2 regions of the Rhodococcus sp. PD04 genome follow, and region 2 is predicted to be linked to the other one. Evidence: riboswitches for the same ligand, from Rfam matches in the RefSeq annotation. Region 2 holds a riboswitch; the other holds the start of a gene.
The links. A riboswitch is a leader RNA that binds a small molecule or an ion and turns the genes downstream of it on or off. The one in region 2 is predicted to bind glycine.
Positions count from the first base shown of each region.

Region 1: linked by a shared signal. The riboswitch ahead of U9J23_RS11330 (DMT family transporter) and the one ahead of gcvP (aminomethyl-transferring glycine dehydrogenase) in region 2 are both predicted to bind glycine.

Region 1 covers NZ_CP142143.1:2,445,652-2,451,247, forward strand. The annotation lists gene U9J23_RS11320 (NfeD family protein) at 139-579, shown strand; gene U9J23_RS11325 (SPFH domain-containing protein) at 582-1,823, shown strand; gene U9J23_RS11330 (DMT family transporter) at 1,927-2,967, opposite strand; glycine riboswitch at 3,110-3,199, opposite strand; gene U9J23_RS11335 (class I adenylate-forming enzyme family protein) at 3,462-4,955, shown strand; gene U9J23_RS11340 (NADP-dependent oxidoreductase) at 4,996-5,596, shown strand, end outside.
Region 2 covers NZ_CP142143.1:2,874,192-2,879,787, reverse strand. The annotation lists gene U9J23_RS13270 (bifunctional nuclease family protein) at 142-615, shown strand; gene U9J23_RS13265 (MerR family transcriptional regulator) at 858-1,484, shown strand; glycine riboswitch at 1,589-1,684, shown strand; gene gcvP (aminomethyl-transferring glycine dehydrogenase) at 1,847-4,699, shown strand; gene U9J23_RS13255 (metallophosphoesterase) at 4,837-5,596, opposite strand, start outside.

The DNA.
Region 1 (5,596 bases), 430 kb from region 2:
AGTCCGATCAGGACGGAAAATAAAAAAATATAGAACTTCCGGCCCGTGGATCTCCCCTCCGGTACCAGCATCGAGGTCGAGGAGCCCGCAAGGCTTCCTCGACCAGGGCATCTGCCAGGATGTCCGATTTGTGGTTCGATGGAGACCGTGGCCGCATTGATTTGGTTGATCGCCGGAGTGGCGTTGGCGGCCGGCGAAGCGCTCACGGGCGATTTCGCGCTGCTGATGCTCGGCGGTGCAGCGCTCGTCACCGGGGGTGTCTCCGCGGTGACCGATCTGCCCGTCTGGATCGACGCGGTGATCTTCGCCGTGACCTCGCTGGTTCTGCTGGCCGGTGTCCGGCCGATCCTGAGGCGGCGGTACTCCCAGCCGCCCGCTCTGCCCACCGGGATCGACGCTCTTCCGGGAAAGCATGCGCTGGTCCTCGAGCAGGTGGGGGAGCATTCCGGGCGTGTGAAGATCGACGGTGAGGTGTGGACCGCCAGGCCGCTGGACGCCACCGAGGTGTACGAGCCGGGAACGACAGTGACAGTGATGCAGATAGACGGCGCGACAGCCGTCGTATGGAGGGGTGTCTGAGGATGGAAGCTCTGATCGTGCTCGCCGTGGTGGTGGCACTGGTCGTGGTGGTCGTGGCCAAATCGGTATCGCTGGTACCGCAAGCGGAGGCCGCGGTCATCGAACGTCTCGGCCGGTACTACCGGACGGCGTCGGGTCAGCTCACCTTCCTGGTGCCCTTCGTCGACCGCATCCGGGCGAAGGTCGATCTGCGCGAACGCGTCGTCTCGTTCCCGCCGCAGCCGGTCATCACCCAGGACAACCTGACGCTGAGCATCGATACGGTCGTGTACTTCCAGGTCACGAACCCGCAGGCGGCCGTCTACGAGATCAGCAACTACATCGCCGCGGTCGAGCAACTCACCGTCACCACGCTCCGCAACGTCGTCGGCGGAATGACCCTCGAAGAGACGCTCACCTCGCGCGACTCCATCAACGGTCAGCTCCGCGGTGTGCTCGACGAAGCCACCGGCCGATGGGGACTGCGTGTCGCGCGAGTCGAACTCAAGAGCATCGATCCGCCGCCGTCGATCCAGGAATCGATGGAGAAGCAGATGAAGGCCGACCGCGAGAAGCGCGCGATGATTCTCACGGCCGAGGGGCACCGCGAATCCGCGATCAAGACCGCCGAGGGCGACAAGCAGTCGCGCATCCTCTCCGCCGAAGGCGCGAAGCAGGCCGCGATCCTCGAGGCCGAGGCCGACCGGCAGTCGCGGATCCTGCGTGCGCAGGGTGATCGCGCGGCGCGGTACCTCGAGGCCCAGGGTGAAGCCAAGTCCATCGAGAAGGTCTTCGCCGCGATCAAGGCCGGCAAGCCCACTCCGGAGCTGCTCGCCTACCAGTACCTGCAGACCCTGCCGCAGATGGCCCAGGGTGACGCGAACAAGATGTGGGTGGTGCCGAGCGACTTCGGCAAGGCGCTCGAAGGATTCGCGCGGACGCTCGGCGCACCCGGCGATGACGGCGTCTTCCGGTTCGAGCCGAGTCCTGTCGACGAAGAGCTGCAACGCCCCGAGGACGACAGCGCCGAGGTCGAGGACTGGTTCGCGACCAAGCGCGACCCCGAGGTGGCCCAGGCAGTCGCCGAAGCCGAGGCGGTCGCGCGCAAGCCGGTCGATCCCGCGGTCCGGACGGGTCTCGCCACGGAAGGTGCGCAGGGTGGTGCCGGTGAAGGACAGTCGGCGCTGCCCACCCCGCCGCCGGCCCAGCGCTGGATGGCGAACGACGCATCCGAGCAGCCGGCCGAGCCGCCGCAGCAGCAGTAACAGAACGGATTCGAGAGGGAGGGCCCGCCGGTCGGCGCGCCCTCCCTCTCGTCATATGCGGCGGGACGTCGGCAGTGTCATCTGCGGCCGGATGTCGGCAGTGTCATCGACGACCGAGCATCGGCAGGGCCATCGCTACCACGATGAGACCGGCGCCCGCGGCGGCGAGCACGGTCACGGACTCTCCGAAGGCGACCACGCCGATCATCAACGCGACCACGACTTCGAGGTAGGACAGGCCGGACAGTTCTGCAGCGCGAAGGTGCTTTCCCGCGACGACGAGCAGCCCCAGTGCGAACAGGCCGCAGACGACGAAGAACCCACCGGCCCACAGCCAGTTCGTCGCAGTCATCCCCGACATGTCGGGTCGGGTCACCGCGACCATCCCACCTGCCGCGACGGCACCGAAGACGAAGTTCCACAAGGACCGGACGTCGGACGGCATGTCGGTGCGATAGCGGTAACACAGCAGGGCCGCGCCGTAGAAGACTCCCGAGGCCGCGCCCAATACGGTGCCCAGCGTTTCGTGCTCACCCCCGGACGACTCACCGCCCACCAGACCGGCGGCGAGCAGCATCCCGGCGAACGCCGTGCCGATCGACAAGGCGTCGAGACGACCGACCCTCTCCTTCAGGAACACCCGGGCGAGAGCCGTCGCGACGACGGGACCGAGGTAGTGGAGAACCACGGCACGGGACAGGTCGGTCAACACCGTGGCGGACAGATAGGTCGCGAGGGACAATCCGAGAAGGACGCCTCCGCCGACAACCGACCAGGACAGGCGGGTCCGGCGCAACTGTCCGAGGCGGCGGGACACCGCGATCAGGACGAGCATGCCGATCGCTCCGACTGCCATCCGCCCGAGTGTCAGTGCCTCACCGAGGACCGCGCCTTCGGGAGTTGCCTTGCGGCCGAACAACCCTGCGGCGCCCATCGCGGTCGCGGACAGCACGATCGCGGCGATCCCGAGTCGCCGGTTCGTGCGAGGCGGCGATTTCGGAGCGGGGGAGGGAGGGAGAGCGGGGCCACGCGACTCGGTCGACGCAGTGTCGGCGCGCTTCTGCTCTAACAGCGCATCATCGGCGCGCAGGGGCACGGACAGCGCATCATCGGCGCGCAGGGGCGCGCCCAGGGAAACGGTCACACGTCTACCTCGGGTCCAGGGTGCACGAAACGAGCACCAGCGGGTGTTGTCGTTCCCCGCTCTGTCATCGGACCTGAGAGCTTTCGCGGACGGAGCCGCTTACACCTTCGGTGAACCCGGAAGAGTTGCTTTCCAGAGGAGCCTCGCCGTGGCGGTCTGGGGGCCTGAGAGATTCCCGGGGAGGTTGCTCCTTCGGCGCCCGCTGTGTGCGGGACTCTCCCGCCGCGGTTCGGTGGCTGTTCAGTTGTGGCGTCAAGTATGCCATGTGCTTCGACGTCGGTTCATCAGGACGCTCCCGGGGTGGCGTGTCGCACATTTCGCCTGGTGAGAAGGCTGTCAGAAAATTCCGAGCGATACCTTCACAAATATTGGCATAATTGCTATGGTGTGCATCACACGGTCTCGCGACCGAGGGTTCGGTGCCCGATGATCGCGAGCGCCGGTCGATTCGTCTCTTCTCTCGTACGGCAAGGCTTCTGAAGACAGGTGGTCATATGGGTATCGGGATGGTCCTCGACATGGCGTCCGCCGCCACCCCCGATCGGATTGCGATGGGTCCTCGCGCGAACGGCGTCACCTACCGCCGGCTCGACGAACTCGCTTCGCGCGGTGCGGGATTGCTCGGTGAGCTCGGAGCCCGACACGTCGTCTTCGTCGGAGTGAACGGTCCGGTCCTTCCCACGCTCATGTTCGCTGCCGGTCGTGCCGGTGTTCCACTGGCGCCCTTGAACTACCGGCTTCCGGCCGCGCAGCTGCTCGAACTGATCGACAGGCTGGACGAACCGATCGTCGTTGCGGATGCCGACTTTGTCGGCAAGCTCGACGGGTGCGCGCACCGAATCGTCTCGACCGACGAATTCCTCGGTCTCGCGGAGGGTACGGACCCTCTGGAGGGCGACCGATCGGACGACGAGGGAACCGCGATCGTGCTGTTCACCTCCGGGACCACCTCGGCTCCGAAAGGGGTGCTGCTCCGGCACCGGCACCTGCTGTCCTACCTCATCAACACCGTCGAATTCGGCTCCGCAGCAGAGGAACAGGCCACTCTGGTCAGCACGCCGCCCTATCACATCGCAGGTCTCGGTGCCGTCCTGAGCAACGTCTACTCGGGTCGCCGCATGGTGTACCTGCCCGACTTCACGCCGCAGGGTTGGCTCGATCTCGTCCGCACCGAGGGCGTCACCAGCGCGATGGTGGTGCCCACGATGCTCGCTCGCATCGTCGACCACCTCGACGGTGCGCCGGCCGAGGTTCCGACTCTCGAGTCGCTCGCCTACGGAGGGGCGAGGATGCCCCAGCCGGTCCTCGAACGTGCTCTCGCGGCGTTCGGTGACACCGGATTCGTCAACGCCTACGGGCTGACGGAGACCAGTTCGACGATCGCGGTGCTCGGACCCGAAGACCATCGGGAGGCCTTCGCGAAACCAGAACTGCGAGGGCGTCTCTCCTCGACCGGGCGGATCGTGCCCGGCATCGAGGCGCAGATCCGATCCGAGGACGGCGAACGCGTGCTGTCCGACGGGCAGACGGGTCTGCTGTGGGTGCGCGGGGCCCAGGTCAGCGGCGAGTACATGGGCAACGGTTCGGTTCTGGACGCGGAGGGTTGGTTCCCGACCAGGGATCGCGCCCGGATCGAGGACGGCTATCTCTACATCGGTGGCCGCGCGGACGACACGATCATCCGAGGTGGGGAGAACATCGCACCGGCCGAGATCGAGGACGTGCTGGCGCACCACCCGCAGGTGCGCGAGGTGGCCGTCATCGGTACTCCCGACGACGAATGGGGCGAACGGATCTGCGCGGTGATCGTGCCGGCCGTCGACAACCACGACGACGCCGATTCGATCCGCACGTGGTGCCGTGAACGTCTGCGCGGTTCGAGGACCCCCGACGACGTCGTGTTCGTCGACGACCTGCCCCGTACCCCCACCGGCAAGCTCGTGCGCCGCGATCTCGTCGAGCAGGTCACGGCCGGACTCGCGGGATGATCGCGCTGCCGTCCGCATCACGAAGAGAACGGGCATCCTTGTGACCGACACCGTGGACACCGAACTCGTCCGACGCGAATGGATCCTCCGGGCGCGCCCGAGCGGCCGTCCCCGTGACACCGACGTCGAGTTGGTCGGAACCGCTCTCGGCGAACCCGCCCCGGGGCAGGTCCGCGTGCGGAACCTCGTCATGTCCGTCGAGCCGTACATGCGGGGCAGGATGGGCGGTGAGGCGACCTACGCGGAGCCCTATGCACTGGGGGAGCCGATGCTGGCTCCAACGGTCGGGGTCGTGTCCTGGTCCGATCGACCCGAGTTGCCGATCGGATCGCTGGTTCTCCACGAGTACGGCTGGCGGACGGAAAGTTTCGTCGACCCGTCCGACTGCCGCAGGCTCCGGCACGACGACCTCCCCGCAGCCCTGCACCTGAGTGTCCTCGGCATCCCGGGTATGACCGCCTGGGTGGGAATCGATCGGATCGCGCAGGTGCGCAGCGGCGATGTGGTGTTCGTGTCGTCCGCGGCCGGTGCGGTCGGATCCACTGCGGTCCAGCTGGCGAAACAGCGTGGTGCCGTGGTGATCGCGAGCGCCGGCTCTCCTGAGAAGGTCTCTCTTGTCAGGGAACTCGGTGCCGACGCGG
Region 2 (5,596 bases):
TTCGTCGCCGATCGCGACCACGGACCCTCCGTCGGGTGGTGACCTACGGCACCTGACGGATGCGCTGGAGGACACTAGAATTCCAGGCAGTACCTGTCGGGTGGTCCCACCACCGACGAGCAGCAGGACGGAGGCATCGCGATGAGCGAGATGCGGATAGTAGGGATTCGTATCGAACAGCCGCAGAACCAGCCTGTCCTCCTGCTGCGGGAGGTCGACGGCGATCGGTATCTGCCGATCTGGATCGGGCAGAACGAAGCGACCGCCATCGCCCTCGAACAGCAGGGGGTCGAACCGGCGCGGCCGCTGACCCACGACCTGATCAAGAACCTCCTCGAGGCGTTCGGTCACAACCTGCGCGAGGTGCGCATCGTCGACCTGCGCGAGGGGACGTTCTACGCGGATCTGGTCTTCGACGGAGGGATGCGCGTGTCCTGCCGGCCCTCCGACGGGGTGGCGGTGGCCTTGCGCATCGGCGCACCGGTCCACGTCGAGGAACCGGTACTCACCGAGGCGGGACTGGTCATGCCCGACGAGCGGGAGGACGAGGTCGAGAAGTTCAAGGAGTTCCTCGATTCCGTCTCGCCCGACGATTTCAAGGCGACGGACGGCTGAAACGCCGTCCGTTCGCACGGCGGCGAGCGTTGACGCGCGCGTCGGCCGTAACGGTAGTAATGTCGAACGTTGCCTTCCGGTCGGCGTGTTGCAGCCCAGCGCCCAACACCGGAGCGTACGCTGAGTTGATCCGCCAGGGATGACTCGGTGAGCCTGGGAGCGCTCGATGATCGGATGTGGTCGGGGGGATCCGCCAATCGATCGTTGCGAGGCAGAACTGGGCGCGCGAGAGGGAGTCAGTAGTGCGAGATCGGACGAAGGGACAGCCACTCGGCGTCGATTCCGGCGATCGCTCGAATCCGGCGCCGCGGACGAACGAGACCGACGAGATCCAACCGGGCCTGTTTCCGGACAACTCGGTGCCCGACGAGCTCGTCGGCTACCGGGTGCCCATCGCCTGCCAGATCGCGGGTATCAGCTACCGCCAGCTCGACTACTGGGCCCGCACGAATCTGGTCGTACCGTCCATCCGCGGGGCTGCCGGTTCCGGTAGCCAACGGCTGTACTCGTTCAAGGACATCCTCGTCCTCAAGATCGTCAAGCGCCTGCTCGACACCGGCGTTTCGCTGCAGAACATCCGCGTCGCCGTCGACCATCTCCGCAGCCGTGGGGTGGGCGACCTCGCGAAGATCACTCTCTTCTCCGACGGCACCACCGTCTACGAATGTACGTCGCCCGAAGAGGTCGTCGACCTGCTGCAGGGCGGGCAGGGCGTCTTCGGGATCGCGGTGAGCGGCGCGATGCGCGAGCTCACCGGCAGCATCGCCGATTTCCCCGCCGAACGCGCCGACGGTGGCGGCGTCGAGGAACGCCCCGAGGACGAACTGGCGTCGCGTCGCCGCGAACGCATCAACCGCCGCATCGGCTGACCACACCACCGATCATCTCTGCTGATTCAGCTCTACCGCCTGCGGCACTTTCCGCACCTGCGGTATTTCGACCCCCGCGACGTGTTCTAGACTCGAAGACGCGTCGCCATCACGCGGGAGAGACCCGGACACCGAGCCGGGCGCCGAAGGAGCAGCACCTCCCCGTCAATCTCTCAGGCAACCGGGACCGCGTGAGCTCCGACGTCTCTGGAAAGCGGCGGGAGCACCCGCCCGCCCACGGGGAAAGGCTCTGGCCGGCCGAATCTCTCAGGCGCTCGCTCCGCGAGCTCACGACAGAGGGGGAGGAACCACCTCGCGCGACCGCGCGCACGTGGACCTCGCCGACCAGCCCGGGAGCTGCGATGACAGATGCCGTCACCTCGAACTTCGCCGATCGCCACATCGGCCCCGACACCGCCGGCCTGAACCGGATCCTCGACGTCGTCGGAGTCGATTCCCTCGACGCCCTCGCCACCGCCGCGGTGCCGGCCGCCATCCTCGACGACCGTGCGGACAACGTGCCGACCGGCCTCGACGTCCTCGACGCGCCCCGCTCCGAGCACGACGTACTCGCCGAACTGAAGGCACTGGCGTCGCAGAACACCGTGGCGACGTCGATGATCGGTCACGGCTACTACGACACGCTCACGCCGCCCGTGCTGCTGCGCAACATCATCGAGAACCCCGCCTGGTACACGGCCTACACCCCCTACCAGCCGGAGATCAGCCAGGGACGCCTCGAGGCGCTGCTGAACTTCCAGACCATGGTCGCCGACCTGACCGGCATGGAGATCGCGAACTCGTCGATGCTCGACGAGGCCACCGCCGCCGCCGAGGCGATGACCCTGCTGCGCCGCGCGAACCGCAAGTCCAAGAGCCCGCGCGTGGTCGTCGACGCCGACCTGTTCACGCAGACCGCCGCGGTGCTGGCGACCCGCGCCGAACCGCTCAACATCGAGATCGTCACCGTCGACCTCGCCACCGACGGACTGCCCGAGGGCGAGTTCTTCGGTGTGATCCTGCAGGTGCCCGGCGCCTCGGGCCGCATCATCGACGCTGCTCCGATCATCGCGGCGGCCCACGACCGCGGGGCGCTCGTCGCCGTCGGCGCCGACCTGCTGGCCATGACCCTGATCACCCCGCCCGGGGAGCAGGGCGCCGACGCGTGCTTCGGCACCACCCAGCGGTTCGGTGTGCCGATGGGCTTCGGTGGGCCGCATGCCGGCTACCTCGCCGTCGGCAACGCTCATACCCGCACCCTGCCCGGCCGTCTCGTCGGTGTCTCGGTGGACGCGGACGGCAGCCCGGCCTACCGCCTCGCGTTGCAGACCCGTGAGCAGCATATCCGCCGCGAGAAGGCCACCAGCAACATCTGCACCGCCCAGGTGCTCCTCGCCGTGCTCGCGGCCATGTACGCCTCGTACCACGGAGCCGAAGGCCTCACCGGCATCGCCCGCCGCGTCGCCGGGCACGCCCGTCGTCTCGCCGACGGTCTACGCGCCGGCGGCGTCGAGGTGGTGCACGACGAGTTCTTCGACACCGTCCTGGTGCGCGTCCCGGGGCGGGTCGATGCCGTGCTCGCCGCCGCCCTCGAGGCCGGCATCAACCTGTACCGGGTCGACGACGATCACGTGTCGATCTCGTGCGACGAGGCGACCACCGCGGCGCATGTCGACGCGGTCCTGGGTGCCTTCGGTGTCACCGCCGGTGAGGCCGCCGAGGGAACGGCGCTGCCGCAGGCCCTTGCTCGCACGAGCGAGTTCCTGCAGCACGAGGCGTTCACTCGCTACCGCACCGAGACCGCGATGATGCGGTATCTGCGGCGTCTGTCCGACAAGGATCTCGCCCTCGACCGGACGATGATTCCCCTGGGCTCGTGCACGATGAAGCTCAACGCTGCCGCCGAGATGGAGGCCATCACCTGGCCCGAGTTCGCGGGTCTGCATCCCTTCGCTCCGGCGGACCAGACGGCCGGCATCCGCCGTCTCATCGCCGACCTGGAGGGCTGGCTCGCCGCGGTGACGGGTTACGACGCCGTGAGCCTGCAGCCCAACGCGGGCAGCCAGGGCGAGTACGCGGGCCTGCTCGCGATCCGCCACTACCACCTCGACCGTGGCGACACCGATCGGGACATCTGCCTCATCCCGTCGAGCGCGCACGGCACCAACGCCGCGTCCGCCGTGATGGCGGGCATGCGTGTCGAGGTCGTCGCGTGCCGCCCGAACGGCGACGTCGATCTCGACGACCTGCGTGCCAAGATCACCGACCACGGTGCGCGTCTGGCCGCGATCATGATCACCTATCCGTCGACGCACGGTGTCTACGAGCACGACATCGCCGACATCTGCGGTGCGGTGCACGACGCCGGCGGTCAGGTGTACATCGACGGCGCCAACCTCAACGCTCTCGTGGGTCTGGCGCGGCCGGGCAAGTTCGGTGGCGATGTGAGCCACCTGAACCTGCACAAGACGTTCTGCATCCCGCACGGTGGCGGCGGTCCGGGTGTCGGCCCGATCGGTGTCCGCTCGCATCTGGCCCCGTATCTGCCGGGTCACCCGGCGGAGCCGGGACTCGGGGGAGCGGGACCGGTCTCGGCGGCACCCTACGGGTCGGCGTCGATCCTGCCGATCACCTGGGCGTACATCAAGATGATGGGTGCCGAGGGACTGCGTCGCGCGTCGCTGACGGCGATCGCGTCGGCGAACTACATCGCGCGTCGTCTCGACGAGTATTTCCCGGTGCTGTACACGGGGGAGACCGGCATGGTCGCCCACGAGTGCATCCTCGATCTGCGGCCGCTGACGAAGGCGACGGGGGTGACGGTCGACGACGTCGCGAAGCGTCTGGCCGACTACGGTTTCCACGCGCCGACGATGAGCTTCCCGGTGGCCGGCACCCTCATGGTCGAACCCACCGAGAGCGAGGACATCGCCGAACTCGACGCGTTCATCGACGCGATGATCTCGATCCGTGAGGAGATCGACCGCGTCGGGGCAGGGGAGTGGCCGGTGGAGGACAACCCGCTGCGCGGGGCTCCGCACACCGCGGAATGCCTGGTGGGTGAGTGGAACCACCCGTACTCGCGGGAGATCGCGGTGTTCCCGATGGGGAAGAGCCGGGCCAAGGTCTGGCCGGCGGTGCGGCGTATCGACGGCGCTCACGGCGACCGGAATCTGGTGTGCTCGTGCCCGCCGTTGGAGGCGTACAGCGGCTGATGCCGGGGATGGCCGACGGACGGGTCCGTCGGCCATCTTCATCAGTGGCATAACTCCGGACCAGACGGAAACCATAGAAATACCGAATTACCCCCCCGCTTCAGCACCAATCTCACTAAGCCCAGGAGAACGGGACGTCAGTTCGCGGCGGTCAGCTCGAGGATGGAGACCTCCGGTGGGGTGCCCACCCGCACGGGCGGTCCCCACGCGCCGGTGCCCTGGGACGTGTAGATCTGTGTGTCGCCGAAGCGGTCCAGTCCGGTGACAGTGGGGTTGGCGAGGGAGACGAACGGTCGCAGCGGCCACATCTGCCCGCCGTGGGTGTGCCCGGAGAGTTGCAGGTCGACTCCGAGCTCGCGGGCCTCGTCGATGTGCCGCGGCTGGTGGGCGGCGAGGATCACCGGGGTACCGTCCGCGATACCGTCGAGGGCGGCGGGCATGTCGGGGTGGTGGGGTTCGGTGGCGGTGTAGTCGTGGACGCCGGCGAGCGCGACGACGTCGCCGTCGCGCTCGAGGACGACATGGTCGTTGCGCAGGGTGCGTACACCGAGCGTCTCCCAGTGGTTCAGCCACGATTCGGCGTCGTCGGAGTAGTACTCGTGGTTGCCGCTGACGCCGTACACCCCGAGCGGGGCCTGCAGCTGCCGGAGCGGTTCGAGATCGGAGCCGACGAGTTCGACGGTGCCGTCGGCGAGGTCGCCGCCGAACACGATCAGGTCGGGTTGCTCCTCGGCGACGAGGTCGACGACACGTTGCACGAAGTCGGCTCCGCGGGCGGGTCCGACGTGCAGGTCGGTGACGAGCGCGATGCGGGTGCCGTCGAAGCCGGCGGGCAGGTCCTGCAGGGCGACGGGCACAGTGACGATCCGCGGCCGGTCGGCCTCGATCGTGCCGTAT